One region of the Halomonas profundus genome, then DNA from elsewhere that is predicted to be linked to it. Evidence: predicted binding sites of a transcription regulator. Region 1 holds the regulator's gene; each other region holds the start of a gene.
What was found. Region 1 encodes LexA, which represses DNA repair genes until DNA is damaged. Its sites were predicted from a motif close to TACTGTNTANNTANACAGTA; they were not measured.

Region 1 (3,277 bases):
TGATGGTGTCGCGGGAGTCACATTGCTTGGTAGATCTACTTTACCGCTGGCAGGCGGGGGAACTGGATTGCGACATTGTCGGGGTTATCTCCAACCATGATGATATGCGTTCGCTGACGGAGTGGTACGGTATTCCTTATCACCATGTACCGGTCGACCCCGACAATAAGCAAGCATCGTTTGCCAAGGTTCAGGCCGAAATCGACAGTGCCCGCGCCGACTGCGTGGTGCTGGCGCGCTATATGCAAATACTGCCCCCTGAGCTGTGCGCGCGCTATGCGGGGCGAGTGATCAATATTCACCACAGCTTTTTGCCCTCTTTTGCCGGGGCTAAGCCCTACCACCAGGCCTACCAGCGGGGGGTTAAGCTGATTGGCGCTACCTGCCACTATGTGACCGAGGAACTCGACGCAGGCCCCATCATCGAACAGGATATCCATCGCGTTAGCCACTGTCATACGCCTACTGATCTAGTCCGCTTTGGTCGTGATGTGGAGAAAGCCGTGCTCGCTCGAGGTTTGCGTTGGCACTTAGAGGATCGTGTGTTGGTGCATGGCAACAAGACAGTGGTATTTAGCTAAGTACTCTATAATGCCCGCCCATCAACCTGAGAGGCCGCCATGTCATTTGCGCAAAGTGTATTAGCGCCCTGGGCGCTGCTGCTCACCTGGCTACTCTCGTTAGCAGTGATCGCATGGGCGCTTTGGGGGCGGCCCTGGCAGGTGTTGATAGCGGATTCAGCGCTTCAGCACCGCTGGCTGGGTGCTACGCTGGCGGTGATGCTGATGTGGCAGCTTCGTGCCCAGGCTGTTGATTGGCTAACGCTACACCTTGTTTTTACAGTATTGATGACACTCGTTTTTAAAGCGCCATTAGCGCTGATTAGCAACGTGCTGATCAACATTGCCATGGTGGTGATTGGCCGCAATGAGTGGATGTTGCTGGGGGCAAATGTGCTGGTTACCGGGATCGTCCCGGCGGCCGTTATTGGCACGGTATGGCGGCTGGTAGATCGCCGCCTGCCGGATAACTTGATGGTATTTCTGTTTGCCTGCGGCTTTTTTGGCGCGGCGCTGGCAACGCTGGGAGGAGGCTTGGCGGCGGTAGTGCTGATTATCGTCGCGGGTACAGACCCTGAGGCGATCTATCTCGCCCAGGAGTATGCGCGTTTTTTACCACTGCTAATGCCTTCAGAGGCATTTATTACTGGCATGCTGCTGAGCATCCTGCTGGTCTATCACCCAAACTGGGTGGCCACCTTCAATGACCACCGCTATATCGACCTGCAGTAGCGGATTTATTAGCCGAGTGCCTGGCCGTTGCCACCACGAATTACGCCGACTCCAACGCCTTCAATATCGAGCGCTTGAGAGCGCAGGTCGATTTCAATGGGCGCAAAATCAGGGTTCTCTGCAAACAGCGTCACTTGGTGCCCCTGGCGTTTGAAGCGTTTAACCGTTACTTCATCGTCCAGGCGGGCAACCACGATCTGGCCATCGCGAACCCGGTCAGTGCGATGGACCGCCAGTAAATCACCTTCCAAAATGCCAATATCCTTCATGGAAAGGCCGCGTACGCGCAGCAGGTAGTCAGCTTTGGGAGTGAAGTACTCGGCCGGTAGCGGGCAGTAGCGATCAATATGTTCGGCGGCCAAAATGGGGCTGCCGGCAGCTACTTCCCCGATCACAGGCAGGCCAGTGGGTGGGGCTTCCACGTTGGTTGTGGGTAAGGCGGTGACTGCGCTATCCAGGACTTCTTGAGGTTCCTGGTTGGGCAGGCGGATGCCGCGAGAGGTGTTGCGGATAATGCGAATAACGCCTTTGCGTTCCAGCGCGCGCAGGTGCTCTTCAGCCGCATTGGGTGAGCGGAAGCCAAGTGCTTTGGCAATCTCGGCGCGGGTAGGAGGGTAGCCAAATTCGCCCATGGTCTTAACGATAAAATCAAACACGTGCTGTTGGCGAGCGGTTAGCGGACGCGACATACCAGACTCCATAAATAGTGAATAGACAGTAACAAGTTAAATGTCGACTTAATCAATAAGTGTTTAAGTATACAGTATGTTCCTCTGTCCAGTATATGGCTTGTCAGTGCCTATTGCCGATGTCTATGCAATTTTTCTAATCGTTTGAAACTAAGTTTCTGCTTATTTAATACGTCACATTTTGTCAATAAATCAAGCGTTGAGCCCGCCTACGTTATGGCATAGTATTTTGCTATGTTTTAAACACCTGTTTCCCTGGAGAGCGACATGGCTCAATCTGATACGGTGACCCGTATACTCGACACCGCCGAGGTGCTGTTTGCAGAGCGGGGTTTTGCTGAAACTTCGCTGCGCAACATCACTAGCAAAGCGCGGGTTAACTTAGCCGCTGTTAATTACCATTTTGGTTCCAAAAAAGCCTTGATTCAGGCCGTTTTTGCCCGCTACCTGGATCCGTTTAGTCAGCGCTTTCATACTGCGCTAGATGAGCTCGAGGGCCAACACGCCGGGCGCGTTATCCCGCTGGAAACACTGCTCGAGACCATGGCAACTACCGTTCTCGCGGTGCCCGCCGAGCGCAATAGTTTGAAAGTGTTTATGCGCCTGCTGGGTCTTGCCTACAGTCAAGCACAGGGACATCTAAGACGTTATATCCAGGAAGAGTATGGCGATGTGTTTACACGCTTCACCGAGCTTGTGCGCAAAGCAACGCCGGATCTGCCTGACGCCGAGCGTTTTTGGCGGCTACACTTTGTGCTCGGCACGGTAATCTTTACCCTGTCTGGCCTCGATGCGCTACGCGATATCGCGGAGAAGGATTACCACGAGCAGGTCTCTGTGCGTGATTTGGTCAGGCGATTGCTCCCGGTAGTGGTGGCTGCTATGAATGCGCCGTTACCCATAGCCCTTGACGGTGCCAAGCCAGAAGAAGGAAAACATGCGAACTCCTACGCTAGCTGAGCTACCTCCAACGGAACATATCTGGCTGGAGATTGATACTACCGAACAGTTGCTGCGCTGTTGGCGAGGGCCAAAAGTGCTCCATGAGTGTTCTATTTCATCCGGTGCTGCCGGAAGCGGGGAGCGCAATGGCAGTGGTAAAACCCCCCGCGGGTGGCACTATGTGCGCGCGGCCATTGGCGGAGATATGCCCGAAAATGCGGTGTTTCGAGGTCGCCGCTGGACGGGCGAGACATTTTCGCCCGAACTCGCCGAAGAGCATCCAGAGCGTGACTGGATTCTGACCCGCATACTGTGGCTGTGTGGCTTGGAAAAGGGCGTGAACCGCGGTGGTCA
Region 2 (3,277 bases), 2.0 Mb from region 1:
TCAACGTCTCGCGCAGCGGCATATAGGCGGCATCCAGGCTTAGCAGCGCCACACCCGCATGACGGGCCTGGACAATCTCGCGTTGACGCAGTGGCCGATTAAGCCAGCGTTTGAGTAGCCGTGAACCCATGGCGGTGGTACAGGTATCCAGCACGCTGGCCAGGGTGTTGTCGCTGCTGCCGCCCAGGTTGATATCAATTTCCAGATTACGGCGGCTGGCAGCGTCGATCACCACCGCGTCGTCGCGGTTCTCAACGCTGATGGCGGTCACGTGGGGCAGGCGCGAGCGCTGAGTGTCCCGGGCATAATCGATCAATACCCCGGCAGCAATTAGCGCAGAGGTTAAGTGCGCACAGCCAAAGCCACGTAAATCCTGCACTTCGAACTGGTCGCAGAGGCTACGGGTAGCGCTTTCCAAATCAAACAGCCACTCGCCCTGGCGGCGCAGGCTGCGTTTCTGCGACCAGGCCTCGGGTAGCGTTAAGCTTTCGGGTACCAGCAGCTCGGCCGGGGAGAGACGCGTCAGCTCGGCGAGCATTTCGGCTTCGCTGTCTACTTCCAGTACGTTGAAGCGACCACTGGAGAGCTCCAGCCAGGCAAGGCCCCAGCTCTCTTTTCCGGGTGAAACGGATACCAGCACGTTGTCGCGGCGGGCATCGAGCAGCGCTTCATCGTGGAGCGTGCCGGGGGTGACGATACGCACCACCTGGCGGTCAACGGGCCCTTTGCTGGTCGCGGGGTCGCCAATTTGCTCACAAATAGCCACCGACTCCCCACCGGCGACGAGGCGGGCCAGATAGCCCTCAGCGCTGTGATAGGGGACGCCCGCCATCGGGATAGGCTTGCCGCCTGACTGCCCACGCTGGGTAAGGGTAATATCCAGCAGTGCGGCGGCGCGCTTGGCGTCGTCGAAAAACAGTTCATAAAAATCCCCCATGCGGTAGAACAGCAGTACCTCGGGGTGCTCGCGCTTGATCTTTAAATATTGCGTGATCATGGGCGTGTTAGGGGGAGTGGCCTGTGACATGGGCGTCCTGATTGAGCAATTTCTTTGAGAAAGCTAAACGCAGTATTCTACGCTGAATAGACGACTCACTTGAAGGAGCGACCATAGTGCCCAGCGAAACTAGCCTGAAAAATCTTGATTTAACCCTGTTAGCTCAGCGGCTGGGGCGGCTGTGTAAGCAGTTGAATGTGGAAGTGACCGCCGCTGAGTCATGTACGGGGGGCGGCATTGCCAGCGCCATTACCGAGGTGGCGGGTAGCTCTGCTTACTTTACGACGGGCTATGTGACCTATGCGAATGCTGCTAAAACGCGCTTATTGGGGGTGCCTGAGACCACGCTGGCCGAGCACGGTGCTGTCAGCAAGGAGGTCGTCAAAGCCATGGTGCTGGGCGCCTGTAATGAAAGTGGCGCGGGCTTAGCTGTTGCCGTTAGCGGTGTTGCAGGCCCAGAGGGGGGGAGCGCTGAAAAGCCGGTGGGTACGGTTTGGTTGGCCTGGGGAGATGCTGCTGCCCAGGAAGCTGAATGCTTTCACTTTCCAGGTGACCGTCAGTCGGTGCGAGAGCAGGCCGTGCGTCAGGCCTTGGTTGGGCTGGTGGTGCGCCTGAATGAGCGCGAGAAGGCGAGCAAGACGAACCAGCCGTAAGAAAAAGGCGCATATGCAAAAAGGCTGTTGATAAAATAGATGAGAGAAAGCGCGATCAAGGATTTGTTTACGGCGCAATCTTTGGCATACTACTGGCTAATTATACAGCTTGTTATGAGGAATCTCTGAATGGCTCAGGATGACAACCGCACTAAAGCGCTAAACGCTGCACTCACCCAAATCGACCGTCAGTTCGGCAAGGGCACCGTCATGCGTCTAGGCGACGCACCGCGTGTCGTCATGCCGTCGGTTTCCACCGGTTCATTGGGTCTGGATATCGCCCTCGGCATCGGCGGGCTGCCGTTTGGCCGTGTGTGCGAAATCTTTGGCCCGGAATCGTCGGGTAAAACGACCCTGACCCTTTCGGTGATTGCTCAGGCGCAAAAACAGGGCAAAGTGTGTGCCTTCGTGGATGCCGAGCACGCCCTTGACCCTAGCTACGCAGAAAAGCTAGGCGTCAACCTGGATGATCTACTGATTTCCCAGCCGGACACTGGCGAGCAGGCGCTGGAAATTACCGACATGCTGGTACGCTCCGGCGGTGTTGACGTGATTGTTATCGACTCGGTCGCTGCGTTGACCCCGCGCGCTGAAATCGAAGGCGAAATGGGTGATTCCCACGTTGGCCTACAGGCGCGTTTGATGTCTCAGGCACTGCGTAAAATCACCGGTAATATCAAAAACGCCAATTGCTTGGTGATCTTCATCAACCAGATCCGCATGAAGATCGGCGTCATGTTTGGTAGCCCCGAAACCACCACTGGTGGTAACGCGCTGAAGTTCTATGCCAGCGTGCGTCTGGATATTCGTCGTACCGGCTCGGTGAAAGTGGGTGATGAAGTCACCGGTAACGAAACCCGCGTGAAAGTAGTCAAAAACAAGGTGGCACCGCCATTTCGTCAGGCTGAATTCCAGATTCTTTACGGCAAGGGTATCTACCACGCCGGTGAGGTCATCGACCTGGGCGTGCAGTGCAACCTAGTCGACAAAGCCGGTGCCTGGTACAGCTATAAAGGTAAGAAAATCGGTCAAGGTAAAGCCAATTCAGCGCTGTATCTGGAAGAGCACCCGGAAATTATGCTCGAAATCGAAACGCAGATTCGTGAGCAGCTCTTGGCCAAGCCCGATCCTAAAAAGGAGAAGGAAGATGCGCCTGCCGAAGCAGCGGCAGAATTGGATGCGGGTGATGACGATCTGCTGTAAGACGATACTCACTAAGCTAATGCTAGCTAAGATAAGCTGATGGCATTCACCTCCCAGCGTGATGCTACGCCCCGTGATATCGCCATTGGTTTACTGGCTCGGCGCGAATACTCCCGCGCCGAGCTTGCTCAGCGTCTGAAGAAAAAGTCTTTCGACGATGCCGCTATTGATGAGTGCCTGGACGCCTTGGTTGAACAAGGGCTGCAGTCTGACGCGCGCTTTGCGGCCAGTTTCGTGCGCTCGCGCATACTGCGTGGCCAAGGCGTGATTCGTATTAAAGGCGAGTTGCGCCAGCGCGGCATAGACCAGGAAACCCTTGCCACCGCTTTTGAAGAAGTGGAGGGGGGCGAGCAGGTCGACTGGTTTGAGCTGGCCCGGGAAACCCTGGCGCGGCGTTTTGATAGCCCCGGTGAGACCCCCAAAG
Region 3 (3,277 bases), 250 kb from region 1:
AGCGCTGTCCCAGGTACTGATGCCGATCTTCGACCCGGGCTTCTCCGAGTCGAGTTACGGCTACCGCCCCAAGCGGAGCGCCAAGCAGGCCGTCTCGGCCATGAAGGCCCACGTCACCGCCGGTCACCGCTGGGTGGTCGATCTTGACCTGGAAGCCTTCTTCGACCGAGTGAATCACGACCTGCTGATGGCACGGGTCGCGCGGCGCGTTGACGACAAGCGTGTACTGCGTCTGATCCGTCGCTATCTGGAGGCGGGTATGTTCCAGCATGGCTTGCCCACGCCGAGGCGGCGGGGGACACCCCAAGGCGGGCCCCTCAGCCCGCTACTGGCGAACATCCTGCTGGACGACATGGACAAGGCGTTGGAACGCCGAGGCCACCGCTTCTGCCGCTACGCCGACGATGTACAAATCTATGTACGGAGCCGACGAGCAGGCGAGCGGGTCATGGGCAGCTTGAGTGAGTATCTCGAGAGCTCACTTCGGCTGACGGTCAATCGCCGTAAAAGTGCGGTGGATCGGCCATGGCTACGCGGATATCTGGGCTACAGCCTCACTCGGCACAAGCAGTCGAAACTGACGCTCGCCAAGACAAGCCTGACACGCATGATGCAGCGTGTCCGTGAGATCCTGAAACGTGGCAGGGGGCGTAACATCCAACGGGTAATCGAAGGGTTGAGGCCAGTCCTACGAGGATGGGCTAACTACTTCAATCTTGTTGATGTGAAACGCCCCTTGGAAGCACTGGATCAATGGATACGGCGGCGCTTACGCGGCCTGATCTGGCGACAATGGAAACGCCCATCGACTCGGCGTCGGAAGCTGCGAGGGCTAGGCCTAGACGGGCACCGCGCCTGGAAATCGGCGGGGAACGGTCGAGGCCCCTGGTGGAATGCCGGGGCTTCGCACATGAATCAGGCCCTGCCGAGGAAATGGTTTTATGACCAGGGACTGATCTCGGTACTGGATACGGTAAGATGGCTTAAACGTTCTGCATGAACCGCCGTGGTACGGAACCGTATGCCCGGTGGTGTGAGAGGACAGGGGAGGCGACTCCCCTTCCTACTCGATTGTTCTAGTCACACGAGTATCGACGCCATGGAAGAGCAAAAGCCCGTCGTACCCATTCGCATTTTGGGCATAGACCCTGGCTCCCGGGTAACCGGTTACGGGGTGATCGACATTATTGGCGTTAAACCCTGCTACGTAGCGAGTGGCTGTATCCGCACGGCAGAAGGGGCCTTGGAGCAGCGCTTGGCGCAAATTTACGCCGGTCTTAGCGAAGTCGTCGGCCTGCATCGACCCTCCCAGGTGGCCATTGAGCGGGTATTTATGGCCAAAAATCCTGATTCAGCGCTGAAGCTTGGCCAGGCTCGGGGGGCGGCAATGGTGTGTATGGCCAATCATGGCTTGAGCCTTGCCGAGTACGCCGCGCGGCAGATCAAGCAGGCGGTGACCGGCCAGGGCGGCGCGGACAAAGAGCAGGTGCAGCATATGGTGACCGCCATTCTGCAGCTCTCCGCTACTCCCCAGGCCGATGCCGCCGACGCGTTAGCCATTGCGTTAACCCATGCTTATAACGGCTCTGTGTTTAGCAGCCATGGCTTGCCCGCTGCGCCATCTCGGGGCCGCCGTCGCTCAACTGGACGCTGGCGGCTTTAATTCCCGCTGTACCGCTGGCTGAACTACTGGTCACCTGTACAGAGTCGCTTTATAGTAATCACCTGTTTTTCACTCTATTTTTTTCATTCCGGTGCGAGCGTATTTATGATTGGACGTCTGAGTGGTCAGCTAGTGGCAAAGCAACCTCCCTGGATTGTGATCGACGTTCATGGCGTAGGTTACGAACTGGAAACCTCAATGAATACGCTGGTCGCACTTCCTGCGATTAAAGAGAGCGTCTCATTATTCACCCATTTAACCATTCGTGATGATGCCCACTTACTCTATGGCTTCGGCCGTGAGCATGAACGTGCTCTGTTCCGCGCCTTGATCAAGGTCAATGGCGTAGGGCCCAAGCTTGCACTCGCCATCCTGTCGGGTATGGACGAAGACGCCTTTATGCGCTGCGTCCGTGATGACGACAGCAAAGCGCTGACAACCCTGCCAGGAGTGGGTAAGAAAACCGCAGAGCGGCTGATTATTGAAATGCGCGACCGTTTTCCCGAGTGGGAAGATGGCAGCGACGCGCTACTGCCCCTTGAAGCCACCAATGGCCGTGCTTCTACCCGCGATAGTCTTGCTGATGCGGAAGCCGCGTTAGTTAGCTTGGGGTATAAACTGACTGAGGCGTCGAAAATGCTCGCCGATATCGACCCCAATCAGTCTACCGAAGCGCTGATTAAAGCCGCGCTCACCCAGCGCATGGGTGGCTAAGCAGGCAGCGGTGTGAGTACGAAATTGTGGGTAGTGGATAGACCTTTGTGAATAGACCTTTTGAATCGCCATAAAGAAGAGCACCTATGTTAGAACACGATCGGCTGATCGCCGCTGAGCCTGAACAGGGGGAGGGGCGCATTGATTACGCGATTCGCCCCAAGCGGCTGGATGACTATATTGGCCAGCCGCGTGTGCGTGAACAACTGGAAATCTTTATCGGCGCCGCGCGGCTGCGTGAAGAGAGCCTGGATCACACTCTGGTATTTGGCCCCCCAGGGTTAGGTAAAACGACCCTTGCGCATATTATTGCCACCGAGATGGGCGTCGGTATGAAGTCGACTTCCGGGCCGGTACTCGAGCGGGCAGGCGATCTAGCCGCCATGCTGACTAATTTAGAGCCTGGCGATGTACTTTTTATCGATGAAATTCATCGCCTGTCACCGGTGGTCGAAGAAGTGCTCTACCCGGCCATGGAAGATTTTCAGCTCGATATTATGATTGGCGAAGGGCCTGCGGCACGTTCGATTAAACTGGATCTTCCCCGCTTCACCCTGGTGGGCGCCACGACCCGGGCAGGATTATTGACCTCCCCGCTGCGTGACCGATTTGGTATCGTGCAGCGGCTTGAGTTTTATAACCTGGAAGAGCTAACAGAAATTGTCTCGCGTTCAGCGCGCTTGTTAGGAGTTGAAACCAGCCATGATGGCGCCATTGAAGTGGCCAGGCGTTCAAGGGGCACGCCGCGAATTGCCAACCGACTGCTACGCCGGGTGCGAGATTACGCCGAAATGAAAGGTAACGGCGTCGTCGATGTCGCCATGGCTGATGCGGCTCTCAATATGCTTAATGTGGATCACCACGGCTTGGATCATATGGATCGGCGGCTACTGCTGGCCA

Region 2: a site for LexA is predicted at 1,741-1,760, ahead of recA (recombinase RecA). Genes of this name have one in related genera too.
Region 3: a site for LexA is predicted at 1,688-1,707, ahead of ruvA (Holliday junction branch migration protein RuvA). Genes of this name have one in related genera too.

What each region holds. Positions count from the first base shown of each region.
Region 1 covers NZ_CP086344.1:2,749,839-2,753,115, reverse strand. The annotation lists gene purU (formyltetrahydrofolate deformylase) at 1-581, shown strand, start outside; gene LMS44_RS12435 (energy-coupling factor ABC transporter permease) at 621-1,292, shown strand; gene lexA (transcriptional repressor LexA) at 1,301-1,981, opposite strand; gene LMS44_RS12425 (TetR/AcrR family transcriptional regulator) at 2,249-2,941, shown strand; gene LMS44_RS12420 (L,D-transpeptidase) at 2,919-3,277, shown strand, end outside.
Region 2 covers NZ_CP086344.1:749,594-752,870, forward strand. The annotation lists gene mutS (DNA mismatch repair protein MutS) at 1-1,027, opposite strand, end outside; gene LMS44_RS03515 (CinA family protein) at 1,111-1,650, shown strand; gene recA (recombinase RecA) at 1,780-2,853, shown strand; gene LMS44_RS03525 (regulatory protein RecX) at 2,893-3,277, shown strand, end outside.
Region 3 covers NZ_CP086344.1:2,503,255-2,506,531, forward strand. The annotation lists gene ltrA (group II intron reverse transcriptase/maturase) at 1-1,000, shown strand, start outside; gene ruvC (crossover junction endodeoxyribonuclease RuvC) at 1,100-1,663, shown strand; gene ruvA (Holliday junction branch migration protein RuvA) at 1,769-2,377, shown strand; gene ruvB (Holliday junction branch migration DNA helicase RuvB) at 2,464-3,277, shown strand, end outside.